Regions from separate parts of the Bittarella sp. HCP28S3_D9 genome, predicted to be linked through region 1. Evidence: predicted binding sites of a transcription regulator. Region 1 holds the regulator's gene; each other region holds the start of a gene.

Region 1 (9,772 bases):
TTTGCGCTATTTCAGCCGGTTTTCAATGGCGGCGATGAGGGTCTGCAGGGCCTTGATGCGGGCGAACTTCTTGTCGTTTGACTCCACCACCGTCCAGGGGGCAAAATCGGTGGAGGTGAACTGCAACATGTCGTTGACCGCCGCTTCGTGCTGGTCCCACTTCTCCCGGTTGCGCCAGTCCTCGTCGGTGATCTTCCAGCGCTTTTCGGGGGTGTTCTGCCGGTCCTCGAACCGGCGCAGCTGCTCGTCCTTGTCGATTTGCAGCCAGAACTTGACGATGACGGCGCCCCAGTCGGTGAGCTCCTTTTCAAACTCGTTGATCTCGTCGTAGGCCCGGGCCCAGTCGGCGGGGGTGCAGAAGCCCTCGACCCGCTCCACCATCACCCGCCCGTACCAGGTGCGGTCAAAGATGGTGATGTGCCCCCGCTTGGGCAGCCGGGTCCAGAACCGCCAGAGGAAGTGGCGGCCCAGCTCCTCCTTGGAGGGGGCGGCGATGGGGACCACCTCGTACCCGCGGGGGTCGAGGGCGGCGGCCACCCGCTTGATGTTGCCCCCCTTGCCGGCCGCGTCCCACCCCTCGTAGGCGACGATGACCGGGATCTGCTCCTTGTAGAGGAGCCCGTGCAGCTTTTTCAGCTTGGCTTGGCACTTCTTCAATTCTTCTTTATAGGTGGTGGGCTCCAGGGTGCGGTTGAGGTCGATGTCGCAGAGTTTTGGGGTCTCCACCAATTGAAAGCGGCTGGCGGGGATGCCGCCCTGGTAGGCGGCGGCCTGCGCGTCCCGCTCCGGCCGCTGGGCGATGGCCCGACCGATCTCCTTGACCAGGGTCTGGTAGATGTCCGCCATGGCCACGTTGCGGTCCTCGCTGGCGATCACATGCCAGGGGGCGCAGGGGGTGTCGGTCTGCTCCAACATCTGGTCGTAGATCTGGTAGAGGTCGTCGTAGCGGCGGTTCCTCTTCCAGTCGGTCTTGGTGACACGCCAGCGGGTGGCCTTGCTCTCCTCCAGGGCGGAGAGCCGCTTTTTCTGCTCCTTCTGGCTGATGTGCAGGAAAAACTTGATGATCAGGTAGCCGTTGTCGGTGAGGGTGCGCTCGAAGTGGTTGATCTCCTCGATGCGGCGGGTCAGCTCTTTTTTGGGGAGGGCGTTTTCCAGCTGGGCAGTGGACACCTCTTGGTACCAGCTGCGGTCGAAGATGGAGAACTCCCCGGCGATGGGGATTTTCTGCCAGAACCGCCAGAGGAAGGGGTGGCGGGCCTCGGTCTCGTCCGGGTCGACGGTGGAGTAGACCTTGAAGCCCCGGGGGTCCAGGTTGAGGATGACGTCGGAAATCTTGCTGCCCTTGCCGGCGGCGCTCCACCCCTCAAAGAGGATGATGACCGGCACCTTGGCCTCCTTCATCTGCTGTTGCAAGGCGGAGAGGCGGGGCTTGAGCTGCCCCGCAATGGCCTTGTACTCCTCCTTCATCATGATCTTTTTTAGGTTGACCTTTTCCAGCATGACGGCACCTCCTGGTCGTTTGAAAAAGCGAATAATATTTTTTTGTATATTTGCTATATTTTAGCATTTTTGCCTCTTAGATACAAGGGGAAAGGAGAGGGTGGCCCCTTTTCTGCCGCGACGGCAGAGGGAGGAGGGGAATATACACAAATTTCCCGGCGAAAATGCACGGGAACGCCAAATCACGGCAAGGCGGATTGCCACCGGCAAAAAAGAACGGTATCATGGAAAAAAGCGCCGTGAGGCGCAGCCGAAAGGGGTTGTCTGTTGACATGAGCATGCACATTGCCGCAAAGGCGGGGGAGATCGCCCCCAACATCCTCCTCCCCGGGGACCCGATGCGGGCCAAGCACATTGCCGAGACCTATTTGGAGGACGCCGTCTGCTTCAACGAGATCCGGGGGATGTACGGCTATACCGGCACCTACAAGGGGCAGCGGGTGTCGGTCATGGGCACCGGCATGGGGATCCCCTCCATCCTCATCTACGCGACCGAGCTGGCCCGGGACTACGGCTGCAAAAAGATGATCCGCCTGGGGACCGCCGGCGCCTATTCCGAGAAGCTGAAGGCCCTGGATCTGGTCCTCTCCCAGGCGACCAGCACCACCTCCGCCCTCAACGACCACATCTTCCCCGGCCACTACGCCCCCTGCGCCGACTTTGAGCTGCTGGACAAGTGCTACCACATCGCCCGGGAGAGGGGACTGCCGGTCTACGTGGGCAACACCATCTGCAACGACCACCTCTACATCGACAACAAGGAGGAGTACAAGAAGGTCTGGGCCGACTACGGGGTCATCGCCTCGGAGATGGAGGGGGCGGGCCTTTACACCGTGGCCGCCCGCTACGGGGCCAAGGCCCTCACCGTCATGTCCATCGTCGAGACCTCCTTCAAGCCGGGGGCCAAGGGCGTTTCGGCAGAGGACAAGGAGAAAAACCTCAAGGACATGATTTTGCTGGCGCTGGACACCGCCATCGACTGACGGCAAAGAAAAAACAGGTGCGGATCCGTTCGCACCTGTTTTTTTGCGCCCTGCCGGCGGGGGAGGGAAGGGGCTTACTTTTCCCCCTCGTCCTCCTCCGGCCTGTTGTGGGTCACCTGGTAGCAGAGGGTCAGCAGGCTGTCCCCCAGGTGGACGTTTTCCACCACCACGTCGCTGTGGTCGACCCGCAGGTCGTAGTGGCTGAAGTTCCAAAACCCGGTGATGCCCAGATCCACCAGTTGGGGGGCCACCTTGGGGGCCGCCGTCTTGGGGATACAGAGGATGGCGATGGTGGGGTGGTTTTCCCGGCAGAAGGTCTCCAGCTCGCCGGTGGAGCGCACCGGCAGGCCGGCGATGATCTCGCCGGTCTTCTGGGGGTCGGAGTCGAAGATCCCCGCCAGGCGAAAGCCCCGCTTCTCAAAGTTCATATGGGCGGCGATGGCGCTGCCCAGGTTGCCCGCGCCGATGAGGATGGTGTCGTGCATGGTGTCCACGCCGATGATCCGCCCGATTTCCCGGTGGAGCTGTTCGATGTTGTAGCCGTAGCCCTGCTGGCCGAAGCCCCCAAAACAGTTGAGGTCCTGGCGGATCTGCGAGGCGGTGAGGTTCATCTTCTGGGACAGCTCCTTGGAGGAGATGCGCCCCACCCCGTTTTGCAGCAGGTCCCCCAGGAAGCGGTAGTAGCGGGGGAGCCGCCGGATGACAGACAGGGAAACGCCGTTCTTTTTCACAAAAACACCCCGTTTTTACAGCGACTGGATGGTGTCCATCACGTAGTTGCCGAATTCTTCGCAGGTGCAGCCGGTATCGCGGCCGGTGCAGTGCATCTTCTTCTCTTCAAACATGCAGATGTCCAGCGCCCGCTCCAACTTGTCCGCCTCGGCCTGGTAGCCGATGTGGGAGAGCAGCAGGACGGCGGCCCGCAGCATGGAACAGGGGTCGGCGTAGATGTCCCGCCCCTCCTTCACCATCCGGGGGGCGGAGCCGTGAATGGCCTCGAACATGGCGTAGCGCTTGCCCAGGTTGGCGCTGCCGGCGGTGCCGACGCCGCCCTGGAACTCGGCCGCCTCGTCGGTGATGATGTCGCCGTAGAGGTTGGGGAGGACGAAGACCCGGAAGTCGCGGCGGCGCTTTTCGTCCACCAGCTTGGCGGTCATGATGTCGATGTACCAGTCGTCGGTGGCGATCTCAGGGTACTCCTGGGCCACCTTCTGGCAGATCTCCAAAAACTTGCCGTCGGTGGTCTTGATGACATTTGCCTTGGTGACGATGGAGACCCGGCCCTTGCCGTTTTTGCGGGCGTAGTCGTAGGCCAGCCGGGCGATGCGCTCGGTGCCCTGGGTGGTGGTGACGGTGAAGTCCACCGCCAGGTCCTCGTCCACATTGACCCCCAGCGAGCCCAGGGTGTAGGCGCCCTCGGTGTTTTCGCGGAAGAAGGTCCAGTCGATGCCCTGTTCGGGCACCTTCACCGGGCGGACGTTGGCAAAGAGGTCGAGCTCTTTGCGCATGGCCACGTTGGCGCTTTCGATGTTGGGCCAGGGGTCGCCCTTGCGGGGGGTGGTGGTGGGCCCCTTGAGGATGACGTGGCAGGCCTTGAGTTCGGCCAGCACGTCGTCGGGGATGGCCTTGTTCTGGGCCACCCGGTTCTCGATGGTCAGCCCGTCGATCTCTTTAAAGACCACCCGGCCGGCCTTCACCTGGTCTTGCAGCAGGTAGGAGATGACCCGCTGGGCCTCGTGGGTGATGCGGGGACCAATGCCGTCGCCGCCGCAGACGCCGATCACGATCTGGTCGAGACCGCTGTAATCGACAAAGTCGCCCTGCTCCTTCATCCGCTGGATGCGCTCCAACTGGCCCTGTAAGACCTTGGCAAACTGTTCGGTTGCGGAGACCATTTTTTCTTCCATCATCTCATTGCCTGCCTTTCGCTCATTTTTTTGGTGTAGTCCAGCAGCCCGCCGCAGAGGAGCATCTCCACCTGCCGCTCGGACAGCTCCGCCCGCACCGCAAACTGGGTGCCGCGGGTGTTGTTTTTGACGGTGAGTCGGCCGCCCTCTTTCAGGGCGTCGATCAGCCCGACGATCTCCAGCTCGTCGCCGAGGGAGAGGGCCTCGTAGTCCGCCGCGTCGGCAAACTCCAGGGGGAGGATGCCGGCGTTGACCAGGTTTGCCTTGTGGATGCGGGCAAAGCTCTGGGCGATGACCGCCTTGACGCCCAGGTAGAGGGGGGCGAGGGCGGCGTGCTCGCGGGAGGAACCCTGGCCGTAGTTCTGGCCGCCGACGATGATGCCGCCCTGTTTTTCCTTGCAGCGGGCGGGGAAGTCGGGGTCGCAGGCGGTGAAGCAGAACTCGCTGATTTTGGGGACGTTGGAGCGGTAGGGGAGGACCTTGGCCCCGGCGGGCATGATGTGGTCGGTGGTGATGTTGTCCCCCACCTTCAGCACCACCTCTTTTTTCAGGTGGTCGCAGAGGGGTTCGGTCTTGGGGTAGGGCTTGATGTTGGGGCCGCGCACCACCTCCACCGCGCCGGCCTCTTCGGGGGCGGCGGGGGCGACCAACAGGTTGTCGTTGACCAAAAAGCGGGCGGGCATCTCGATCCCCCCCAGGTCGCCGATTTCGGTAGGGTCGCTGATGACCCCCTGTAGGGCCGACCAGGCGGCCGTCTCGGGGCTGACCAGGTAGACCTGGGCGTCGGCGGTGCCGCTGCGCCCCTCAAAGTTGCGGTTGAAGGTGCGCAGGGAGACCCCGCCCGACTTGGGGGATTGGCCCATCCCGATGCAGGGGCCGCAGGCGCATTCCAGCACCCGGGCGCCGGCGGCGATCATGTCGGCCAGGGCGCCGTTTTCCGCCAGCATGGTGAAGACCTGCTTGGACCCCGGGGAGATGGTGAGGCTGACGTTGGGGTGCACCGTCTTCCCCTTGAGGATGCGGGCTACCTTGAGCATGTCGTAGAGGGAGGAGTTGGTGCAGGAGCCGATGCAGACCTGGTCTACCGGGATGCCGCCCAGCGCCCCGACCGGCTTGACGTTGTCGGGGCTGTGGGGGCAGGCGGCCAGGGGCTCCAGCGCCCCCAGGTCGATGGTGAGCACCCGGTCGTAGCGGGCGTCGGCGTCGGGGGCGAGGGGGGTGAAATCCCCCTCGCGGCCCTGGGCGGCCAAAAACTGGCGGGTGATCTCGTCGGAGGGGAAGATGGAGGTGGTGGCCCCCAGCTCGGCGCCCATGTTGGTGATGGTGGCCCGCTCGGGCACGCTGAGGGTGGCGACCCCCTCGCCGGCGTACTCGATTACCGCGCCGACGCCGCCCTTGACCGACAGCTCCCGCAAAACGGCGAGGATGATGTCCTTGGCGGAGACGCAGGACCGCAGGGCCCCGGTGAGTTCCACCTTGATGACCCGGGGCATGGGGATGTAGTAGGCCCCGCCGCCCATGGCCACCGCCACGTCCAGCCCGCCGGCGCCGATGGCCAGCATGCCGATGCCGCCGCCGGTGGGGGTGTGGCTGTCCGAGCCGATGAGGGTCTTGCCCGGCACGCCGTAGCGCTCCAGGTGCACCTGGTGGCAGATGCCGTTGCCGGGGCGGGAGAAGTCCACCCCGATCTTTTTGGCCACGGTCTGGGTGTATTTGTGGTCGTCGGCGTTTTCAAAGCCCGACTGCAGGGTGTTGTGGTCGATGTAGGCGACCGATTTTTCGGTCTTGACCCGGGGGATGCCGATGGCCTCGAATTCCAAATAGGCCATGGTCCCGGTGGCGTCTTGGGTGAGGGTCTGGTCGATTTTCAGGCCGATCTCGCTGCCGGGCGCCATGTCGCCTGACAGCAGATGGGCGGAGATGATCTTTTCCGCGAGATTCTGTCCCACAAGCATCGTCCTTTCTGTCTGTTCCCCTATGTACTCTATAAATAAGAAATCATGTACAAGTATAATCCCTTACCCCCTGTATTGTCAATTGGTTAACGATTACAAAATGAATTTATGAAAATGAAATCCTGCAAAAATATCGAAAAACACATATCCCCAGCAAAGCGGGAGAAAATAGATAAAAACAAGTGAGAATACCGACTTTACGGATAGGACCGCCCAGCTGGCGGGTGAAAAAATTGCATAAAGTCAGAAAGGCGGAGGCATTTTTGAGCGAGAAAAACAAAAAACAGCAATCTTTGGTGAGTGGGGAGGAGCCGGCAGAGGAGGCGCAGGAGACCCAGGACGCCGCCCAGGCACAACAGGAACAGGTGCAGATCCTGAACATGGGTTCGGTGACGGTGCAAAAGGGCAGCTACACCATCCACTGCCTGACCATCATCGGCCAGATCGAGGGGCACTTCATCCTGCCACCCCAGAACAAGACCACCAAATACGAACACGTCATCCCCCAGCTGGTGGCCATTGAGGAACGCGACGACATCGATGGGCTCATCGTCATCCTCAACACCGTGGGGGGCGATGTGGAGGCGGGCCTCGCCATCGCCGAATTGATTGCCGGGATGGAAAAGCCCACCGCCTCCCTGGTGCTGGGCGGCGGCCACTCCATCGGGGTGCCGCTGGCGGTGGCCGCCGGGCGCTCCTTCATCGCCCCCAGCGCCACCATGACCATCCACCCAGTGCGGATGAATGGGCTGGTGCTGGGGGTGCCCCAGACCTTTTCCTACTTCGAGCAGATGCAGGACCGCATCCTGAATTTTGTGGCCGGCAACTCCCGCATCGGCAAGGAGCGGTTCAAGGAGTTGATGATGACCACCGGCGAACTGGTGATGGACGTGGGGACGGTCCTGGACGGGGAGCGGGCCACCCAGGAAGGGCTCATCGACGAGCTGGGCGGCCTCAAAGAGGCCATGAACTACCTCTACCGGGAGATCGAATCCCGCCGCAAAGACGCGCCCGAGGGCGGGGAGGAGCGCAAAAAAGAGTCGGCCACCCGCAAAAAGGGGAAAAAAGAGGAGAGCGCCCCCGCAAAAACAGGGAAGAAGGCGAACAAATGATTTTACACACCCCGGTCCCTTGTGGTATGATAATGGAGACTTTAGCCGCCGCCCCGCCGCCGGAGTACTGCCGGTCGGGCGGCCAGCTCTGCCAGGTGTCGGGCGGCCGGGTGGAGCGGCTGATCTCCACCGACCCCAACGCCTTTTTGGATCCCGGATTTCAGCCCGGCGCCCCCCTGGCGCCGGACCGCTGATCCGGCCTTTTCCGCCGCCCCCGCCTGCCGGGAGCGGCCTACATAAAAACGGCTTTTTGAAGGGCCGCCGGCCCCCTTTGGGTGGGACAGGCCCCCGCTTTTTTGTGCGGGGCCCGAATAGCAAACGATTTGCCCCCTCTGCGCCAGCGCAGGGCAGGGGCTTGATTTGAGGAGTTTTCATGGCAACGAAGCGCACAACCGGAAAGCGGGCGGCCCCCAAGTCGGGCGCCGCCCAGAAAAACAAACTCTTTCGCCAGCAGATGGCGGCGGTCATCGCCTTTGCGGTGGGGCTGCTGCTGACCTTTTTGGCCCTGGTGAGCGGGCTGAATGTCTGGAACGCCCTGCACAAGTTCCTCTTTGGCCTCTTTGGATTGGCGGCCTACCTGGTGGGGCCTTTGGTGGTCTACATATCCGGCTCCTCGGCGCTCAAAAAGCGCTCGATCGTCAAACCCATGCTGCTGGGGGCCCTCTTTCTGGCCTTTCTCTGCGGGGCCATCCAGCTCCTCTTTGCCCCCGAACTGCTGGGCAACAACTTCTTTGACAAATTTCTCAACCTCTACGCCATGGGGGCGGCCAAGCGGGGCGGCGGCCTCGCCTTCTGCCTGCTGGGCTGGCCGCTGCTGTCCCTGTTCGGCAAGACCGGCGCCGTTCTCACCATGGGGATCGCCGCCTTTGTCATTTTGATGTTCATCAGCGGCAAGACCCTGTTGGACCTGCACCAGAGCGTGCAGAAGCCGGTCCGCCAGGCCAAGGAGATGGTGGCCGAGCGGATGCAGCGGGGCGCGGCCAACATCGATGTGGACATCGGCGGCCCCCGCCCCATCGACATTCCCCTGGGGCCCGACGAGGAGCGCCCCGCCCCCCGGCGCAAAAAGGAGAAGGCGGCCCCCGCCCTTCCCCCGCAGGAGCCGGAGGAGGCCCTGCCCCTGCCCGACCCCGCCCGCCGCCAGGAGGACGAGGACGCCCTGGACGCCCTGGTGCAAAAAATCGTAAACGGCGGCGCCCCCGCCCCCCAAAAGGAGGAGCTGGACCCCGCCGAGATCTTCACCTTTACCGCCCCCGACATCAAGCCCGCCTCGGCCGTCGTCCCCGGCGGGGAGGAAAAAGCGCCCGCTTCCGAAGGGGAGGGGGAGGAGGGAGAGCCCTTCGCCGCCCCCGAGGAGGAAGAGGAGGAGGCCCCCGCCTACAACTACCCCTCGGTGGGGCTGCTCAATCCGCCCCCCGCTGAAAACAACCGGGACATCTCCCGCGAACTCAAGCAAAACGGGGAGCGGTTGGTGGACACCCTCAAGAGCTTTGGGGTGCAGACAAAAATCATCAACATCAGCCGGGGCCCGGCGGTGACCCGGTACGAATTGCAGCCCAACGCCGGGGTCAAGATCAGCAAGATCACCAACTTGGCCGACGACATCGCCCTCAACCTGGCGGCCTCCGGCGTCCGCATCGAGGCGCCCATCCCCAACAAGGCGGCGGTGGGCATTGAGGTGCCCAACAAGAACACCAGTGTGGTGGGCATCCGGGAGATGCTGGACTCCCCGGCCTTCCGGGATGCGGGCAGCGCCCTCTCGGTGGCCCTGGGCAAGGACATCGCCGGCAACGTCAAGGTGGCCGACATCGGCAAGATGCCCCACGTGTTGATTGCCGGCGCCACCGGTTCGGGCAAGTCCGTCTGCATCAACTCCATCATCCTGAGTTTGCTCTACAAGTCCTCCCCCGAGGAGGTGCGGCTGCTGATGGTCGACCCCAAGGTGGTGGAGCTGGGGGTCTACAACGGCATCCCCCACCTGCTGGTCCCGGTGGTCACCGACCCCCACAAGGCCGCCGGCGCCCTGGGGTGGGCGGTGACCGAGATGCTCAACCGCTACAAGCTCTTTGCGGCCAACAACGTCCGCGACCTGGGCGGCTACAACAAGCTCTGCGAGAGCCGGGGGGAGAAGCCCCTCTACCGCATCGTCATCATCATCGACGAGCTGGCCGACCTGATGATGGCCGCCCCCGGCGAGGTGGAGGACAGCATCTGCCGCCTGGCGCAGATGGCCCGCGCCGCGGGGATGCACCTGATCATCGCCACCCAGCGCCCCTCGGTGGACGTGATCACCGGCGTCATCAAGGCCAACATCC
Region 2 (9,772 bases), on a different contig from region 1:
CGAGTACCTGAGCGCGGGGGAAGGGGTCGCCTCCTACCCGGACGGGAGCAGCCACCCGGTGGCGGCGGGGGACTGTCTCTTCCACCGGGAGGGGCAGCCCCACCGGCTGCTCTGCACCGGCGGGGAGGGGCTGGAACTCTGCGTGGGACTCAATGGCACCGACAGCGAGCGATACCCCGGCCAGCTGGGTCAGAGTCGGGGGGAGTGGAAGCCGGATGTCCCCTACCGCGAGGAGGGGGGCTACCGGGTGTTGCCGGCGGGCCAGGGGCCGGACTGGGACGGCTGGGGCCCGGGCTGCCGGCTCACCCTGACCTGCGAGAGCCCCGGCCTCACCTCGGCCCGGGCGCTGGTGGGGCCGGAGGCGGCCTTTGCGGGGGGCTTTTGCCAAAACGACGGGGCCGACGAGATGGCCCTGGTGGTTGGGGGCGAGGGGCTGCTGCTCCTCCCCGACCGCATCCTTCCCCTGCGCAAGAACACCGCCTACTACCTCTTTGCCGGGCAGCCCTACAAGCTGGCCGCCACCGGCGGGGCGCTGGAGCTGTTTGTCTACTGGTCGGTCTCCTCGACGGGGGAGATCGAACGGCGGGAGAGTGAATTGTCCTTTTAGAGGGGGCTGGATGCAGGGTCAAAACAAAGTGAAAAGCAGGCGCAAAAAGGGGCGCGCTGTCAGGCTGAAAACAGCTGACGGCGCGCCCCTTTTGACGGGCCAGCGGGTTTTGCGGCGGGTTTCGGCAGAGATGCCCGCCTCTGCGCCCAGCAGGGCGGCCAGCGCCCGGAAGCCCGCTTCGGCGGGGCTTTCCGTCGCCGGCGACGGGGCTTCGGGAGGGGGGCCTCCGGCGGTGGAAACGCAGGCTTTTCGGGGATCCCTTTAGGGCGGCGAGGAGGGGGACCGCCCCTTTTTTGCCCTCGCCAGATGGCGGTTGGCCTGGCGCTGAGAGCTCAGGGCGACGGAGTGGGGTCCCGGGGTCAGCTTCCTGCTGGTGGCGGGAGTGTAGCTGGGCAGCGGCCTGCCCGCCTCGCGGGTGCAGGGGATGGCTGGGTCTGGAGCCGGGGGTGCCCAAGGGGGCGGGGTGGGGCTTTGGAGTCGGCACGCTGCTGATGGCGTGCTGGCCGTTGGGGGCATCGCCGGGTGGCAGTCTGTCTACCCCATGTACCCATGGGGTAGACAGACTGCCACCCGGCTTGGAGGGAAGAGAAAAGAGATCCGGGTACGCCTTTGGCGTTCCCGGATCTCTCGCATTTTAAAAGGGGAAGGGGATCAGCCCCTTGCCAGGATGTTTTTGAGCATGGCGGCAAACTTCTCCCGGTCGGCGTGGAAGGCGAAGAAGCAGTTGGGCTCCTCCTTGTCGACGCGGGCCCGCAGATCTAGGCAGGTCTGGCCGTCGGCGTACCCGCCGGAGATGTCCACGTGGCAGCAGACCGGGCGGACGTCGGTGAGGACGGTGGGGTCCAGCAGGGCGCAGACGGCCAGGGCATCGTGGATGGGGGCGCCCTGGTAGGCCTTCATGTCGGCGTCCATCGAGTAGCCCTTGGTCCGCTGTTCGATGAGGGTGGCCACCGCGTCGGCTGCTTTGTTGCCCAGGGCGCGCAGGTCGGCGGCGTCCTCCACCGTGAGGTAGCACTCGTGGGTGGCGTCCAGGGGGACCAGGGTCACCTTGCAGCCGGACTGGAGCACCACCTCCAGCGATTCGGGGTCGACCCAGACGTTGTACTCGGCCATGGGGGTGGTGTTGTTGATCAGGTAGCCGCCGCCCATGATCATGATCTCCTCGATGTGCTCGACGATGCGGGGGTCGGCGCGGATGGCCATGCCGATGTTGGTCAGGGGGCCGACGGGGATGAGGGTGATCTTCTCCTCGGCGTGCAGCAGGGTGTCGATGAGCCAGGTGACGGCGGGCTCCGGCTCCTCCTTCAAGTCGGTCTCGGGCAGGGGCAGGTGGTCGCCGTGGACCAGGGAGCGCACCCCGGTCATCTCCCCCTCCCGGTGGGGGATGCCGGGCTTGCGCCCGGGGGTGAGGGTGGCCACCATGGGGTACTCGCAGCCCCGGTAGACCGGCACGTCGGAGCCCATGAGGGCCTTGACCCGCAGGGTGTTGTCGGTGGTGAGGCGGACCTCCCGGTTGCCGTTGACCGAGCAGATGCCGATGACCTCCAGCTCGGGGGCCAGCAGGGCGGTGATGATGGCGACGGCGTCGTCGGTGCCGGTGTCCACATCTAAAATCACTTTTCTGGGCATGGTGTTGTCTCCTCCTCTATCTCGCCTGGCCCGGCGTCTAGCGGTCGGCCAGCTTTAAGATGTCGATGACCATGGAGCGGAACTTCTCCCGGTCGGCGTGCATGGCGAAGCGGCAGTTGGGCGCCTCCTTGTTGGTGCGCATCCGCCGGTCCAGGCAGGTCTGGCCGTCGGCGTACCCGGCGGCGATGTCCACGTGGCAATTGACCTCCTCCACCTCGGTGAGGACGGTGGGGTCCAGCAGGGCGCAGACGGCCAGGGCGTCGTGTACCGGCGCGCCGGAGTACTCCTTCATGTCCACGTCGTTGGAGTAGCCCCTGGTGCGCTTTTCGATGATGGCGGCCACCGCGTCGGCGGTCTTGGTGCCCAGCTTGCGGATCTCGGCGGCGTCCTCGGTGGTGAGGTAGCACTCGTGGGTGGCGTCCAGGGGCACCCAGGTGATCTTGCAGCCCGACTGCATCACGATCTCGGCCGCCTCGGGGTCGACCCAGACGTTGTACTCGGACACGGCGGAGGAGTTGTTGGTGAGGAAGCCCCCGCCCATGATCATGATCTCCTCGATGTTCTCGGCGATCTCCGGGGCCACCCGCAGGGCCATGCCGATATTGGTCAGGGGGCCGACGGGGATGAGGGTGATCTTCTCTTTGGCGTTTTTCAGGGCGTGCACCAGGTAGCTGACCGCGCACTCCTCCTGCTCCTTGAGGTCGGTCTCGGGGATCTCCAGGTGGTCGCCGTGCACCAGGGCCTCGACGCCGGTCATCATCCCCTCCCGCCAGGGGATGTTGGGCTTGCGCCCCGGTTTGAGGGTGGAGACCATGGGGTACTCGCAGCCCCGGTAGACCGGCACCTCGCCCCGGCCCAGCAAGTCGAGCACCCGCAGGGTGTTGTCGGTGGTGAGGCGGACCTCCCGGTTGCCGTTGACCGAGCAGATGCCGATGACCTCCAGCTCGGGGGCCAACAGGGCCAGCATGATGGCCACCGCGTCGTCCGCGCCGGTGTCCACGTCGAGAATGACTTTCCGCTTGTCCATAGAACCTTCCTCCTGTCGCTGTTGTGGAGGGGGTTTCCCTCCTGTTTACCCCAAGTATAGGCGCTCTCCCCCTCCGGGGGAAGGACAATTGCCCTAAGAAATAGACAAACATTGCAGTTATTCTTGCGCGATTTAACGAAAGAGGCGGGCAGTTTGCCGCCTTGGGGGGAGGCGCCGGGTGAGGGAGAGCGGCGGCTTGAGGGAAGGGGGGGACGGCGCTCCCCTTGGCGGGAGGGCGTCGGAGAGGGGAGACTTCTCCGCCCCGGCCAGGGGGAGCGAGAAAGAGGGGAATTTGAGGGGAGAGGGCGGTGCTGCACCCCTGGAGAGGGATGGCGAAGGAGAGGGTGTTTCGGGCGCGGAAGGGGCGGGGGAGGGGAGCGCCGCCTTGCCAAAATACCGGCAGCAGGCGGGGGTTGCCGGCTTGGCAGGGCAGGGAGGGGGCCGAGAAGGGCGGGTGGCGGGTTTTGGGCGCTTGAGAAAGGGGGCGAAGGAGAGGGGAGGGGGAGAAGCAGAAGAGAAAGGCAAAAGGGGCGCAAAAAAGAGAGCCGGCCCGGGCGCTGCCCGGGAACCGGCTCTCTGGTGGGTCCTATCCTGTTGGCGGGCGTTTGCCCGGATGGGGTCTACTGGCCCTCTTCCCCTTCAAAGAGGTCGATGGGGGACTCGGCCTTGAACTTGTTGACGGCGGCGGTGGCCTTGTTGATGGGCTGCAGGGTGCCGGGGCCGGCGACACAGCCGCCGACACAGGCCATCCCCTCCATCAGGTAGCCCTCGCGCTTGCCGGCCTTGGCGATGGCCAGCATCTTTTTGCAGTTGGCCAGGCCCTCGGCCCGGTCCATCTTGACCTCCACCTCGGGGTAGAGTTTGTGCACCCCGCTGGCGATGGCCCCGGCGACCCCGCCGGAGACGGCGTAGCCCCGCCCCTCGGGGGCGGCGTCGGCGAAGGGCTCGCCCTCGATCTCGCCGAAGTCCACGTCCTTGGCGGCGAACATCCCCATCAGCTCTTCAAAGGTGATGACGTAGTCCACGTCGCTGCGGATGGTGCGGCGCATGGCCTCCAGCTTTTTGGCGGAGCAGGGGCCGATGAAGGCCACCTTGTGGTCCGGGTGGGTCTTTTTGACGTGGCGGGCGGTTTCCACCATGGGGGTGTAGGCCTGGGACAGGTACTGGGAGATCTCGGGGAACTCGTTTTTGGCCATGACCGACCAGGCCGGGCAGCAGGAGGTGGCCAGGAACCGGGCCTCCCCGGTGGCCACGTGCTTGGCGTAGTGGTGCACCTCTTCCACGGTGCCCCGGTCGGCGCCCCAGCCCACCTCCACCACGTCGGCAAAGCCGATGAGTTTGAGGGCGGCCTTCACCTTGTCGGGGGTGGCGGCCGGACCGAACTGGCCCACAAAGGAGGGGGCCACCTCGGCCACCACCGGCACCCCCTCTTTGAGGGCGGTGGCCAGCTGGAAGAGCTGGGACTTGTCGGTGATGGCGCCGAAGGGGCAGGAGACGATGCACTGGCCGCAGGCCACGCACTTGTCGTAGTCGATCTTGGCGCGGCCCAGGTGGTCGCTGCCGATGGCCTTTACCCCGCAGGCGGCGGCGCAGGGGCGGTCGTACTTGACGATGGCGCTGTACGGGCAGACCTCTTTGCAGCGGCCGCACTTGAGGCACTTGTCCTGGTCGATGACCGTCCCCTCGGCGGTGAACTGGATGGCCGACACCGGGCAGACCGACACGCAGGGGTGGGCCAGGCAGTGGCGGCAGTTGTCGGTGACCATGTAGGAGGTCTCAGGGCAGGCGTTGCAGGCAAAGGGGATGACGTTGATCAGCGGCAGCTCGTAGGCCTGGTTGATGAGCATGTCGTCGCTGAGGCCCTTGGAGATGGGGGCGTTGTCGTTGATGTCGCGCAGGGGCAGGCCCATGGCCAGCCGCAGCCGCTCGCCGACGATGGCCCGCTCTTTGAAGACGCTGTCGCGGTATTGGGGAATTTCGCCCGAGATGATCTTGTAGGGCAGCTCCTCTACCTTTTCATGGCTCCACCCCTCAAAGGCGAGCCGGGCGATCTCGGTAAAGATCTGGCGGCGAATTTTGGTGACGGGTGTGTAAACTCCTCTCACGTTGCAATCACTTCCTCACAATCGATAAAATGCGTGTCATGACCTCTTCATTGGTGGCCTTTTCGATCTGCTGGCCGTCCACAAAGACCACCGGACAGACCTGGCTGTGGTCGTGCTCGGTGTGGCAGACCTGGGTCTCCACCTCGATTTTTACCCCGTGGCGCATCTCGTACTTGAGCTTTTTCAGGCTCTCCACCGACTCAATGATGTCCATGGCGCCATTCATGATGCACTGGGTGCAAACGCAGACGACCACACGGATGGATTTCATCGTTTTCACCTTTGTTCACTCCTGCTCTTATTTGGTTTGCGGGTTGGGCGGCTTGATACCGAATTAACAATCTAACCTATTATACACTGGCCATACCGCCATTTCAATAGCATTTATCGACAGTTTTTCCACCCGATTTTGGCAGGAACGCGGCCTTTTCCCGCCCTGCGCAATCGTGTATAATAGATAAAATAGAGAAGTCATGCCCTCCCCCCTGCCCGGCGGGGCGGCGGGGCCGGCAGTTTGACGCGAGGAGGCGCAGAGAGACGATGGTTACAGTGACAGTCTGTGTGGGCAGTTCCTGCCACATGAAGGGCTCCTACCAGGTCATCAAGACCTTTCAGGAGATCATCAAGGAGCGGGGGCTGGAGGACAAGGTGGCCCTCAAGGCCTCGTTTTGCATGGGGCGCTGTTTGGACGGCATCTCCATGCAGGTGGACGACGAGCCCATCTCCCATGTGGGGTTTGCCAACGCCAGCGACATTTTTTACCAGTACGTACTGCCCAAGGTAGAGGAGGAATAAAACGGTGAGCAGCATCATCAAACTCAACGAGGGAAACTGCCAAAACTGCTACAAGTGCATCCGGCACTGCCCCATCAAGGCCATCTCCTTTTCGGGCGGGAAGGTGCAGATCATCGAGGACGAGTGCGTCCTCTGCGGCACCTGCGTGGACGTCTGCCCGCAAAACGCCCGCTTCACCACCGACCACCGGCCCAAGGTGCTGGAGCTGCTGAAGGGGCCCGACCCGGTCTACGTGACCCTGGCCCCCTCTTACAAGAGCTACTTCACCGACCTCACCTTTGAGCAGCTCTCGGCCGCCCTCAAGGCCGTGGGCTTTGCCGGGGTGGAGGAGACCGCCGTGGGCGCCTACGAGACCTCCCGCGCCTACGCCCAGCTGATGGCCGCCGGCGAGATGGAGAACATCATCGCCACGGCCTGCCCCTCGGTGGTGATGATGGTCGAGCGCCACTACCCGGCCATCGCCCAGTGGCTGGCCCCGGTCTACTCCCCCATGATGGCCCACGCCAAGATGATGAAGGCGAAATACGGCCAGAACATCCACGTGGTCTTCATCGGCCCCTGCCTGGCCAAGAAGGAGGAGGCCATGGACCCCCTGGCCGGGGGGGACGTGGACTACGCCCTGAGCTTCAACGCCCTGCGCGCCCTCATCGAGGGGGCCCCCCAGGGGGAGGCCGACGGGGAGGCGGTGGGCACCGCCCACCCGGTCAGCCGCCTCTACCCCAAGCCCAGCGGCATCCTCAAGAGCATCGAGCCGGAGAGCTACGGCCACTACCGCAAGGTCTGCGTCGACGGGGTGGAAAACTGCATGGAGCTCTTCTCCTGGCTGGAGAGCGAGCGCCCCACCGGCCTCTTCATCGAGGCCAACATGTGCGCCGGGGCCTGCCTGGGCGGCCCGGTGATGCGCCGGGCGGGGATCTCCAGCTTCCGCGGGCGGATGGAGATCGACGACCAGCCCAAGCCCCGGGACGCCCGGCCCGCCCCCTCGGCCGCCTGTGAACTGGATCACCTGCGGCTCTTCCGGGGGGCCCCCAAAGCCGAGCCCATCCCTACCGAGGAGGAGATCCGCGCCATCCTCGCCCAGATCGGCAAGACCAGTCCCGAGCAGGAGCTCAACTGCGGCGGCTGCGGCTACGAGACCTGCCGGGACAAGGCCATTGCCGTCTACCGGGGGAAGGCCGACGTCAACATGTGCCTGCCCTACCTGCGGGAGAAGGCGGAGAACATCTCCTCCACTGTCATTCAGCACTCCCCCAACGGCACCATCGCCCTGACCGAGGAGCTGGAGGTGCTGGACCTGAACCCCGCCGCCGAGGAGATGATGGGGCTGCGCCGGGAGAGCGCCGTCGGCCAGATCATCCCCGAGTTTTTCGGCGACGACACCTTTGACCGCGCCAGGGAGAGCGGCCGCCCGGCCATGAAGAACGAAGTGGTGGTGGGCGAGGGCGTCAGCGTGGAGGAGACGGTGATCTACATCCGCGAGAACCGGATGTTCATCGTCTTCATGAAGGACATGACCGCCGAGAACGAGAACAAGAAAAAGCTGGAGGCCCTGCGGATGCACACCGTGGACACCGCCCAGAAGGTCATTGACAAGCAGATGCGGGTGGCCCAGGAGATCGCCTCCCTGCTGGGGGAGACCACCGCCGAGACCAAGGTGGCCCTCACCAGCCTGAAAAAGAGCATGGAACAGGGGGAGGACGGTGCCCTATGAAATTCTTTGCCGACGCCGCCTATGAGAGCATCAACCACTACGGCGAGGAGCTGTGCGGCGACAAGGTGGAGTTCATCCGCGACCAGGGGGGCGGCTTCTACGCCGTGCTGGCCGACGGATTGGGCAGCGGGGTCAAGGCCAACATCCTCTCCACCCTCACCAGCAAGATCATCGCCACCATGATGGCCGAGGGGGCCAAGCTCACCGAGTGCGTCGAGACCATCGCCTCCACCCTGCCCAAGTGCTCTGAGCGGGGGCTGGCCTACTCCACCTTCACCATCGTCAAGGTCAAGCCCGACGGCTGGATCTACACCGCCGAGTTTGACAACCCCCTCATCATCTACTTTCGCGACGGCAAGTTGATGGAGCTGGAGCGGGAGGTGGTGGAGATCGACGGGAAGATCATCTACACCTCCTCCTTTCAGGCCCAGGTGGACGACATGCTGGTGATGTTTTCCGACGGGGTGGTCCACGCCGGGGTCGGCTCCCTGCTGGATCTGGGCTGGCAGTACGACAACATCGTCAAGTACGCCGAGGAGGCCATGGAGAAGGACATCTCCCCCCGGGTGATGGCCAAGAAGATGGTCTCCACCGTCAACACCCTGTACATGAACAAGCCGGGGGACGACTCCACCGTCTGCGCCATCCGCTTTCGGGAGGGGCGGGCGGTCACCGTGATGGTGGGCCCCCCCGCCAAGAAGGAGCTGGACGCCACGGTGGTCAACCGGCTGATGTACTCCAAGGGGCTGAAGGTGGTCTGCGGCGGCACCACCTCGCAGATCGTCAGCCGGGTCACCGGGCGGGAGCTGAAGGTACTGCTGGACTACGACAACCCGGCCCTGCCGCCCACCGCCCTCCTCCCCGGGGTCGACCTGGTGACCGAGGGGGTGCTCACCCTGCGCAAGGCGCTGGAGAACATCCGCGAACTCAACGAGACCGGGGGGGAGCACGAGCTGATCAACTACAAGAAAAAAGACGGCGCCACCAAGCTGACGAGGGTGCTGATGGAGGAGTCCACCGAGGTGCACTTTCTGGTGGGGCAGGCCCTCAACGAGGCGCACCAGAACCCGGGGATGCCCGTCTCCCTGGGGCTGAAATTCAGCCTGATCGGCGAGCTGGCGGAGGAGCTCCGCAAGACCGGCAAGCGGGTCACCATCGAGTATTTTTGACCGCCGAGATGGGGGGCGGCAGGGGCGATCGGGCCTCTGCCGCCCCCCTTTTTTGGTGGCTTTTGCGCCCAAGATCCCCGGTTTTGCCGGGGGAGTCGGATGCGGGGCCTCCCGAGAGAAGGGGGGCCGAGGGGACAAACAGGAGGGGACCCTTTGGGCGACAGATGGCGCGAGATGGCGCCCTAAACGGCTGGTCCGCTGGCGGTGGGGCAAGTGCGATGAAGGGGTCGACGCCCCTTGGGGGGATGCGCCGGCGCTGCTCTTTTGGGGGCCGGTGCGGGCCGCCCCTCCCACGGCGGTTGCGCCGGTCTGGTCGGCGGGAGCTGGAAAAGGATAGCAATCTGACAAAGTACATTGACAGACACAGTACTGTGCTGTATGATGGGGACAGGAGGTGAGCTTGTGGGCGAGAACAAATTGACATCCGACCTGCTGCGGGGCCACACCGACACCGTGATTTTGCGGCTCCTCACCGAGGGCGACCGCTACGGCTACGAGATGATCAAGCAGATCGGCGAGCGGTCAGGCGGACAGTACCAGCTCAAAGAGGCCACCCTGTACTCCAGCCTCCGCCGGTTGGAGGCGGACGGCGACATCACCTGGTACTGGGGGGACGAGAGCCGCGGCGGGCGCCGCAAATACTTTCAAATCACCGAGAAGGGCAGGGAGACCTATGCCCGCAACAAGGGCAATTGGGAATACGCCAAGCGCGTTTTGGAAAACCTGCTT
Region 3 (9,772 bases), on a different contig from region 1:
ATTTGAAAGGATTTACAGAATGATGCTCTCCCCGGTCATCTCTTCGGGCTGGGGCAGCTCCAAAATCTTTAACATGGTGGGGGCGATGTCCGCCAGGCGGCCGCCCTCCCGCAGCTTGCAGTCGCCGCAGCCGATCACCGCAAAGGGCACCGGGTTGGTGGTGTGGGCGGTGAAGGGGGACCCGTCGGTGTCGTAGAGCTTGTCGGCATTGCCGTGATCGGCAGTCAGCAGCACCGCGCCGCCCTTTTGCAGGATGGCGTCCACCAGCTGGCCCACGCCGTCGTCCACCGCCTCGACCGCCTTGACGGCCGCGTCGAAGACACCGGTGTGGCCGACCATGTCGCAGTTGGCGTAGTTGAGGATGATCACGTCGTACTTGTCCGAGGCGATCCGGGCCAGGGCCTCTTTAGTGACCTCCGGCTCACTCATCTCGGGCTGCAGGTCGTAGGTGGCGACCTTGGGCGAGTTGATCAGGGCCCGGTCCTCCCCTTCACAGACCTTTTCCACTCCACCGTTGAAGAAGAAGGTGACGTGGGCGTACTTCTCGGTCTCGGCGATCCGCAGCTGGGTCAGCCCCTTCTGGGAGATGTACTCGCCAAAGGTGTTGGCCAGAGACTGGGGCTTAAAGGCCACATGGACCCCGGGCATGGTGGCGTCGTACTGGGTCATGCAGACGTAGTAGAGGGGGAAGCAGCCCTTGGCGCGGGCAAAGCCGTCAAATTTCTCGTCCACCAGGGTGCGGGTGATCTCCCGCGCCCGGTCGGGGCGGAAGTTGAAGAAGATCACCGAGTCGCCGGCGTTCATCCCGGTGTAGCCGGTGCAGACGGCGGGCACCACGAACTCGTCGGTCACCTCGTCCTTGTAGGAGTTGGGCATCACTTCCAGGGCGTCGGCAGCGACCCCTTTGGCGTCCACCATGGCCTGGTAGGCCTTCTCCACCCGCTCCCAGCGGTTGTCGCGGTCCATGGCGTAGTAGCGGCCCATGATGGTGGCGATCTTGCCCACGCCGATTTCCCGCAGCTTCTCGTCCAGGGCCTTCACGTAGTCAGCGCCGGAGGAGGGGGGCACGTCCCGCCCGTCCATGAAGCAGTGGACCCAGACCTCTTTGAGGCCCTTCTTCTTGGCCAGCTCGATGATGGCGTAGAGGTGCTCGTTGTGGCTGTGGACCCCGCCGTCCGAGAGCAGCCCCATCACGTGCAGGGCGCTGCCCTTTTGCAGGCAGTTGTCCATGGCGCCCACCAGGGCCTCGTTTTCAAAGAAGTCGCCGTCGGCGATGGACTTGGTGATCCGGGTCAGCTCCTGGTAGACGATCCGCCCGGCGCCGATGTTGGTGTGTCCCACCTCGCTGTTGCCCATCTGCCCGTCCGGCAGGCCCACGTCCATGCCGGAGGCGCCGATCTCGGTGGTGGGGTAAGTGGAGAAGATCTTGTCCAGGTTGGGGGTCTTGGCGGCTTTGATGGCGTTGCCGTAATCGCTGCCGTTGATGCCAAAGCCGTCCATGATGATGAGGGCCAGAGGTTTTTTCATAGTTGCGCTCCTTTTCAATGGATTGCGGCCGCGCCGTCGGCGTGGCCGCAATCCGCGGGTTGTTGCTTTCCCTGTGGGGGATCTATTTGCTGGCGGCCTCCACGATCTGGCTGAAGGCGTCGGCCTTCAGGGAGGCGCCGCCGATCAGGCCGCCGTCCACGTCGGGCTGGGCCAGCAATTCAGCGGCGTTGCCGGCGTTCATCGAGCCGCCGTACTGCACCACCAGGTGGCTGGCGGCCTCTTCGCCGTAGAGCCCGGCCACGGTGGCGCGGATGACGGCGCAGACCTCGCCGGCCTGCTCGGCAGTGGCGGTCTTGCCGGTGCCGATGGCCCAGACCGGCTCGTAGGCGATGATGATGGACCGCAGGCCATCGGCGTCGATCCCCTGCAGGGCGATTTTGGTCTGCAGCGCCACCACCTCGGCGGTGATGCCCTGCTCCCTTTGGGCCAGCAGCTCGCCCACGCAGACGATGGGCTTTAGCCCGGCGGCCAGGGCGGCCTTGGTGCGCAGGTTGACCGTCTCGTCGGTCTCGGCAAAGTACTGGCGGCGCTCGCTGTGACCCAGCACTACGTACTCGACCCCCATCTCGGCGAGCATGTCCGCGGCGATTTCGCCGGTGAAGGCGCCGGACTTCTCAAAGTGGCAGTTCTGGGCGCCCACCTTGACGTTGGTGCCGGCGGTGGCGGCCAGGGCGGTCTCCAAATCGGTGAAGGGCACGCAGACCACCACGCCGCAGTCGGCGCCTTTCACCAGGGGGCAGAGCTCCTCCAACAGGGCCTTGGCCTCGGCGCGGTTTTTGTTCATCTTCCAGTTCCCGGCGATGACCGGGGTGCGCAGGTTCTTATTCATACAGCAAATTCCTTTCTGGCGGTTTTCCTCTGTGAAAATGGCACGAAGGAAACCCCTCGTGCCATCTCTTCGCACAGCACAAGCCGGCCGGTTGGGCCGCGGTGCTCCCCCGCCGCAGCGAGCGGCGGGCTACTCGTCGATTTATTTGTCGTTGAGGCAGGCGATGCCCGGCAGCTCTTTGCCCTCCAGGAACTCGAGGGAGGCGCCGCCGCCGGTGGAGATGTGGCTCATCTTGTCGGCAAAGCCCAACTTGGTGACAGCCGCCACCGAGTCGCCGCCGCCGATGATGGAGATGGCGCCGCTGTCGGCCACGGCCTTGGCGATCTCCAGGGTGCCGTCGGCGAACGGGGCAAACTCAAACACGCCCATGGGCCCGTTCCAAATCACGGTGCCGGCGTCTTTCACGGCGTCGCAGAAGAGGGCGATGCTCTTGGGGCCGATGTCCATGCCCATCCAGCCGTCGGGGATGTTGTCGGAGTCCACCAGCTTCTTGCCGCAGTCCTCGGCAAAGTGGTCGCCCACCTGGTTGTCGATGGGCAGCAGGAACTTGACGCCCTTGGCCTCGGCTTTGGCCATCATCTCTTTGGCCAGCTCGACCTTGTCGTCCTCGCAGAGGGAGTCGCCGATGGTGAAGCCCTTGGCCTTGAAGAAGGTGTAGGCCATGCCGCCGCCCACGATCAGGGTGTCGACCTTTTCGAGGAGGTTGTTGATGACGCCAATCTTGTCAGAGACCTTGGCGCCGCCCAGGATGGCGACCAGCGGGCGCTTGGGGTTCTCCAGGGCGCCGCCCATGAAGTTGATCTCCTTCTGGATCAGGTAGCCGCAGACGGCGGGCAGGTACTCGGCCACGCCGGCGGTGGAGGCGTGGGCCCGGTGGGCCGCGCCGAAGGCGTCGTTGACGTAGACGTCGGCCAGAGAGGCCAGCTCTTTGGCGAAGGCGGGGTCGTTCTTCTTCTCCTCTTTGTGGTAGCGCACGTTTTCAAGCAGCATCACGTCGCCGTCTTTCAGCTCGGAGGCCAGTTTCTTGGCGTCGTCGCCGATGACGTCTTTGGCCATCTTGACCTCTTTGCCCAGCAGCTCGCTGAGGCGGGCGGCCACCGGGGCCAGGGAGAACTCGGGCTCCCAGCCCTCTTTGGGACGGCCCAGATGGGAGCAGAGGATCACCTTGGCGCCCTGGTCCACCAGGTATTTGATGGTGGGGAGCGCGGCGACGATCCGCTTGTCATTGGTGATGACGCCGTCTTTCAGGGGAACGTTGAAGTCGCAGCGGGCGAGAACCTTCTTGCCGGCTACATCGATGTCTTCAATGGTCTTTTTGTTCAGAGAGGTCATGTGTTTGCCACCCTTTCGTCTTTTCTTTTTATTGTGAATAAAAAAACAAACCGAGATACAGGGCTGCCCGCCGGGGCAGGCTGGTCCTTTTCTATTTTACACGATATCAGTGGGCTTTTCAAGGCGGTTTTCCCCTCGAAAGAGGGGCTTTTTTCGGGGATCCCGGGAGCCCGGACTCACCGCTTTTTGGCGCCCTTGACCAGCACTCCTACCACCTTGGGCCCCGCGTTGATGGCGATGCTGGCCCCGGCCTTGTAGCGGCCGGAGCAGCTGTAGCGGAATTTCTTCTCCAACTGCTCGGTCAGCTCGTCCCCGGGGGCGTCCAGCTCCCCGCTGATGACCACAAAGGGGCTGCGCTCGGCCATCCGCTTCTCGGCCCAGCGGCAGAGGCCGGGGATGATGTTGGCGTCCCCCCGCACCTTCTCCACGATGTTCATCTCCCCCTGGGAGATCTGGAGGATGGGCCGCAGCCCCAGCAGCTCGCCCACAAAGGCGGCCGCGCAGCTGATGCGCCCCGACTTTTTGGCAAATTGGAGGGTGTAGACCGAAAAGTAGACCTCGGCGGTGTCAAACCAGTCCAACAGGTAGTCCCGCACCGCGGCGTAGCCCACCCCTTTTTGCACCATCCGCGCCGCCTCGGTCACCGGGAAGCCGTAGCCCAGGGAGTAGGTCTTGGAGTCGATGACCTTGATCTTCATCTGCGGCGCGTCGGGCTCCTCTTTGAACATGGCCTTGGCCTGCAGGGCCGCCTGGTACATGTTCGAGCCCTTGGAGTTGATGGTCACGTGGATCACGTGGGTGTACCCCTCCTGGGCGGCCCGCTCGTACTCTTCCAAAAACTGGTGGGCGGGGATGTGGCTGGTGGTGGGGATCTTGACGCAGCGGTCGAGCACGCCGTAGAACTCCTCCTTGGTGAAGTCCACTCCCTCCAAATACCCCATCCCGTCCACCTCGAGGGGGATGGGGAGGATGCGGATGCCCAGCTCCTCGGCAGTCTCCTGGGGGATGTCGCAAGCGGTGTCGGTGAGGATCAGCAGTTTTTCCATTTGGCACAACCTTTCGCAATCGGTTCTTGTGGTGAGGAGGGGGCCTAGCGGGCGTCCTCCCAGTTGTAGCGGGTCAGCTTTCCCTGCGAGTGCAGGGTGGGATAGCCCCACTGGCGCAGGACTTCGTACACCCCGATGGCCACCGTGTTTGACAGGTTCAGGCTCCGCGCCGCCGCCAGCATCGGCAGCCGGACGCAGGTGTCGGGGTGGGCGAAGAGCAGCTCTTCGGGCAGCCCGGCGTCCTCCCGGCCAAAGACCAGGTAGCAGCCGTCCGGGTAGGCCACGTCGCTGTGGACGGCCTGCCCCTTGGTGGTGAAGTAGTAAAAGGGGCCCTCGTTCTGGGCGGCGAAGTCCGCCCAGCCGTCGTAGTGGCGGATGTCCAGCAGATGCCAATAGTCCAACCCTGCCCGCTTGAGTTTTTTGTCGTCGATCTGAAAGCCCAGCGGCCCCACCAGGTGGAGCCGGGCGTTGGTCGCCGCGCAGGTGCGGGCGATGTTTCCGGTGTTTTGTGGGATCTGCGGTTCCACCAGCACGATGTTCAGCTCAGCCATGGCCGGCCCTCCTCTCCTCTCGGCAAATCAGTCGCCCGTCTTCCCCAGCCGTTCAAAGATGCCGGCCTTTTTGAGGATGGGCTCCAGCAGCGAGTAGAGCAGCAGCGAGACCACCACCGCGATGATCGCGTTGACCCCCGAGGTGAGGGCCTTGGTCCCCGCGGCCACCAGCACTGAGTCGAGCATCTTGCCCTGGAGCAGGGTCCCCATGAGGATATTTTTGACGGTGTAGAGGACCACGTACAGCCCGGCGCCGACAACGGCCCCGGCGGCGCGGCTGCCCTTGCCGCCCCGCTTGGCGATGGCGCCGCAGGTGGCGCCCATGGCGAATTTCATCAAAAAGGTGATGGGCGACTCGGCGATGTAGGCCGGGTCGAACAGGTCGTAGACCGCCGAGCCCAAGCCGGCCGAGAGGCCGCCCTTCAGGGGGCCGAGGATCATCCCCGACAGCAGGCACATCACGTTGCCCAGGTGGATCATGGTCTTGCCCAGCGGGGTGGGGATGTCGATGTGCAAAAAGGTGGCCACAAAGCACATGGCCCCCATCAGCCCCACCAGGGTCACGGTGTAGATCGAACTCTTGCGCTTCATTTTTACTCCTTCTTTTCGTGCAGAGATAGGGTTTGGCCGCCCCGCGGCCGGGAATGCTAAAAGGGTTCGGCCCGAGAGGGGCCCAGCGGCTCCAGCAGCTTGGGGAGGGCGGCTTCCACCAGCACCCCGTGCCGGGGGTCGGTGCCCGCGGCGGCGGTGAGGGAGATGGCCTCCTCCACAAACTGGGTGGCCCGCTGGGCGGCCTCGGCCAGGCTCTGCCCCGCCAGCAGCCCGCCGGTGAGCACGGCGGTGAAGATGTCGCCGGTGCCCGGGTAGGAGCCGGAGGCATACCGCCCGCGGATGCGGAAAAAAGTCTCCCCGTCAAAGAGCAGGTTGTAGCGGCCGCCGTCCATCTCGGCGCTGGTGATCACCGCCCGGCCCGCCCCCTGGGCGCAGAGGGTGCGCAGCCACTTCTTGGCGCTGAGGGGGGTGAAGCGGACCGGCCGGGTAAAGTCCATCCCCAGCAGCATGGCCGCCTCGGTGGCGTTGGGGGTGATCACGTCCCCCGCCCGGGCCAAACTCTTCATCTTGGCCCGCAGCGGCGGGGTGCAGGTGCGGTAGGGCTTTTGGTGGTCCCCCATCACCGGGTCCACCACCTTGAGCGCCTTGGGGTAGGCGTCAAAAAAGGCCTTGCAGCACTCGATCTGGCGGCTGTCCCCCAGAAAGCCCGAGTAGATGCAGTCGAAGTCCAGCCCCAGGGACTGGTAGTGGCGCAGGGCCGGCAGCAGGGAGTCGGTCAGGTCGGTGATGACCGGGTCCCCCAGCCCCCCTGTGTGGGTCGAGAGGATGGCGGTCGGCACCGGGCAGACCTGTACCCCCATCACCGAGAGCACCGGGGTGATGGCGGTCAGAGAACAGCGCCCAAACCCCGACAAATCGTGAATGGCCAGCACCCGCTTGGGCGGGGAAACCAGGTGTTCCATAGGGCGCCTCCTTCCTTTTGTTCCAAAATTTACCTGCCCTTGACGGGCGGCGAGACTCTTTCATACACAGCCAGTATATCACAAAAGGGGTGGGCAATACTAGTTGTATCTCGACCTCGGCCGGCTCCGCCGGCGCGGGGCCGCAGGTACAAATGAAGGAACGTGGGGAGGCATTTTCTATGAAACACAGCGGACACACCGCCCGCAACGTGGCCATCGGTATGGCGCTGGGCGCCGTGGCGGCCACCGTTGGCACCGAGCTGATGCACACCAACAAGCGGCAGCTGAAAAAAACGGCCGGTCGCGCCATGAAGACCATGGGCAACGTGGTGGGGGAAATCTCCACCATGATGCGGTAGCTACACTGCCGAGAGACGGGCGAGGGAGAGGGGCGGGTGACATGACACCCGGCCCTCTTTTTTTGCTAAGGCGAAAAGGCCCGCGCCGGTCAGCCCTCCAGCGCTTCTCTCAAGGGGCGGTAGGCGGCGATCAGCCGCTCCAGGGTGAAGCGGGCGTTGGCAGGACTGGTGGAGGGGAGGGGGATGTCCTCCACCCCGGTCTGGGGCAGGCAGTGGCGCTGGTAGAGGGCGTGCGCCTTGGCCCCGGTGGTGAAGACGGTGCGCACCCGGGTCTTTTGGAGCAGTCCGGCGATGTCGTTGGCCCGGGGGCGGCGGATGGTGGCGTCCGCCGCCCCTTCTATCTCGCAGGCGGCCAGCACGTCCCAGAGGGCGATGTGCCGGCGCAGGCAGAGCTGCTCCTTCGCCGCGTTCCCCTTGGGGACGGGCTCCCCCAGCACCCCGGCCACCACCCGCCAAAAGCGATTTTGGGGGTGGCCGTAGTAAAAGCTGTTTTCCCTCGATTTGGGCGAGGGGATGGTCCCCAGGATCAGCACCTCGCTCTCGGGTGACCAGACCGGCAAAAAGGTGTGTTCCACCAACTGTCCCACAAAAAAACCTCCCTCTGCCGGGGCTGTCTATTCGCCCCGGCCCTCACATAGAAGTAGTATACCCCCCTTTCTGTCCCCGCGCAATCGGCGCAGGGCGATTGTGCAAACCGTCTCGCCGGGGTATAATGGGGAAAACGCCATGGGAGGGGATCGGATGAGCGAGCACAATGAGAGAGACGGGGTCGAGCGGCTGCGCCGCTGGGTCGACAGCTGTGACAACATCGTCTTTTTTGGGGGAGCGGGGGTCTCGACCGAGAGCGGCATCCCCGATTTTCGCAGCGAGGACGGCCTCTACCGCCAGCACTATGACTGGCCCCCCGAGACCATCCTCAGCGCCGGGTTCTTCGCCGCCCACCCGGAGGAGTTCTACCGCTTTTACCGGGAGAAGATGCTGGTCACCGGCGCCCAGCCCGGCCCGGCCCACCTGGCGCTGGCCGAGTTGGAGCGGTGGGGCAAGCTGCGGGCGGTGATCACCCAGAACATCGACGGGCTGCACCAAAAGGCCGGCAGCCGCCGGGTGTACGAGCTGCACGGCACCATCTACCAAAACCGCTGTCTCTCCTGCGGGGCCCTCTGCGGGCCGGAGGGGCTGGGGGAGAGCGGCCTGCCCCGCTGCCGCTGCGGGGGCCTCATCAAACCGGAGGTGGTCCTCTACGGCGAGTCGCTGGACGGGGCGACCCTGCAGGGGGCGGTGGACGCCATCTCCCGCTGTGAGATGCTGATCGTGGGGGGTACCTCCCTGGCGGTCTACCCGGCGGCGGGGCTGCTGCAGTACTACCGGGGTCGCCGGCTGGTGCTCATCAACAGGAGCCCCACCCCCCAGGACGGGCGGGCAGACCTGCTCCTGCGGGGCTCCATCGGCCCGATCCTCACCGAGGCCATCCGCCCCCTGGGCGGGGAGGCGGCCCTGTGAGCGGGCAGCGCCGGGCCGACATCCGCGTCGGGGCCCTGGTGGACATCGTCCTCAAAAAGGACCAGCGCACCGGCCGCCTGACCAGGGGACACGTCAAGCGGATATTGACGGGCAGCGCCACCCACCCCCACGGCATCAAGGTGATGCTGCGGGAGGGCGACCAGGTGGGCCGGGTGCAGGCGATTTTGGAGGAGAGCGATGAATAAGCTGCAGGGATTTTACAGGTTGCGCCAGGGCGGGCTGCCCGCCGTGCCCTGGCAGACCTTCTCCCCCGACACCCGGCTGGAGGAGGGCATCCTCTGGACGGTGCGCAGCGCCGTCGAGCGGGGGGACGACCAGAACCTGCCCCGGCTGGTGGGGGCCCCCGCCGCCGAGGCGGAGGCCTTTGCCCAGGGGCTCTTGGGGGAGTTGGGCCCCGGCGGGCTGGTGGTCTACTACCCCTATTTTGTGGCGGAGAAGAGCGGGGTGATCGAGCTCTCCCCCTTTCGCACCGTCATCGAGGCGGTGCGGGGCGATCTCTGGAACCTGGCCACCGGCGGGGAGCACGACGAGACGGTGGTCATCACCGACGAGGACGTGGAGGTGATGGGGGACGAGGGCTTTCTCTCCCCCGCCGAACTCGACGAGTTGGCCGACTGCGCCCTGCGGGCCCGCCGCCGCTTTCGGGGGGAGCTGGGTCGGGCCAGCGCCCTTTATCTGGAGTGGAGTTACGCCTGCAAGAGCGACCTGCAGAAGCGGCCTGCCGGACCAGCCCAGCTGGTTTTTTACGAGTTGCGGGCGGTCTGACCCCGCCGCTTTGGGAAAGTGTCTGTCAAATTTCTGACAAAGGTTTGTCGAAAGCGGGAATATTGTTGCGAAAAAGCCCTTCCTTGTGTATAATAGGGGTATTCTGAAGCGGGTTTGGCGGCGATCGCCCCCGCTTTGGGGAAAAGGAGGTCGATTTTTTGACTTGCCCGAATTGCGGCGTCGACAACGCCGAAAACAGCGCCTTTTGCAAGGCCTGCGGCGCCTCCCTCACCGGGGAGCAGCCCGCATCGCAGGCGGCATGCCAGGGCGAGGCGATGCCCTCTCCCTACCAGCCGCCGGTCTACTC

What was found. The regulator Rex, encoded in region 1, represses fermentation and respiration genes when NADH is low (regulators of the CRP and FNR family bind a similar motif). The targets are predictions, from matches to a motif close to ATTGTTAANNNNTTAACAAT.
Region 2: the regulator Rex is predicted to act here: its motif matches at 5,691-5,710, upstream of ACTNAU_RS01470 ((2Fe-2S) ferredoxin domain-containing protein).
Region 3: the regulator Rex is predicted to act here: its motif matches at 3,740-3,759, upstream of ACTNAU_RS02920 (phosphoglycerate kinase).

The regions. Positions count from the first base shown of each region.
Region 1 is NZ_JBQHTP010000010.1:57,680-67,451, reverse strand. It holds gene pap (polyphosphate:AMP phosphotransferase) at 7-1,500, opposite strand; gene deoD (purine-nucleoside phosphorylase) at 1,773-2,483, shown strand; gene ACTNAU_RS07080 (redox-sensing transcriptional repressor Rex) at 2,558-3,214, opposite strand; gene ACTNAU_RS07075 (isocitrate/isopropylmalate family dehydrogenase) at 3,230-4,393, opposite strand; gene ACTNAU_RS07070 (aconitate hydratase) at 4,390-6,339, opposite strand; gene ACTNAU_RS07065 (ClpP family protease) at 6,609-7,457, shown strand; gene ACTNAU_RS07060 (YlzJ-like family protein) at 7,454-7,651, shown strand; gene ACTNAU_RS07055 (DNA translocase FtsK) at 7,831-9,772, shown strand, end outside.
Region 2 is NZ_JBQHTP010000002.1:5,506-15,277, reverse strand. It holds gene ACTNAU_RS01495 (hypothetical protein) at 1-607, shown strand, start outside; gene ACTNAU_RS01490 (nucleoside hydrolase) at 1,259-2,236, opposite strand; gene ACTNAU_RS01485 (nucleoside hydrolase) at 2,274-3,263, opposite strand; gene ACTNAU_RS01480 (4Fe-4S dicluster domain-containing protein) at 3,884-5,368, opposite strand; gene ACTNAU_RS01475 (hypothetical protein) at 5,376-5,648, opposite strand; gene ACTNAU_RS01470 ((2Fe-2S) ferredoxin domain-containing protein) at 5,909-6,163, shown strand; gene ACTNAU_RS01465 ([Fe-Fe] hydrogenase large subunit C-terminal domain-containing protein) at 6,168-7,874, shown strand; gene ACTNAU_RS01460 (SpoIIE family protein phosphatase) at 7,871-9,043, shown strand; gene ACTNAU_RS01455 (PadR family transcriptional regulator) at 9,446-9,772, shown strand, end outside.
Region 3 is NZ_JBQHTP010000003.1:19,647-29,418, reverse strand. It holds gene gpmI (2,3-bisphosphoglycerate-independent phosphoglycerate mutase) at 13-1,527, opposite strand; gene tpiA (triose-phosphate isomerase) at 1,610-2,377, opposite strand; gene ACTNAU_RS02920 (phosphoglycerate kinase) at 2,519-3,709, opposite strand; gene ACTNAU_RS02915 (DegV family protein) at 3,886-4,755, opposite strand; gene ACTNAU_RS02910 (tRNA (cytidine(34)-2'-O)-methyltransferase) at 4,800-5,306, opposite strand; gene ACTNAU_RS02905 (ECF transporter S component) at 5,334-5,897, opposite strand; gene ACTNAU_RS02900 (pyridoxamine kinase) at 5,954-6,820, opposite strand; gene ACTNAU_RS02895 (hypothetical protein) at 7,000-7,179, shown strand; gene ACTNAU_RS02890 (DNA-deoxyinosine glycosylase) at 7,269-7,766, opposite strand; gene ACTNAU_RS02885 (NAD-dependent protein deacylase) at 7,921-8,679, shown strand; gene ACTNAU_RS02880 (YwbE family protein) at 8,676-8,885, shown strand; gene ACTNAU_RS02875 (hypothetical protein) at 8,878-9,465, shown strand; gene ACTNAU_RS02870 (zinc-ribbon domain-containing protein) at 9,624-9,772, shown strand, end outside.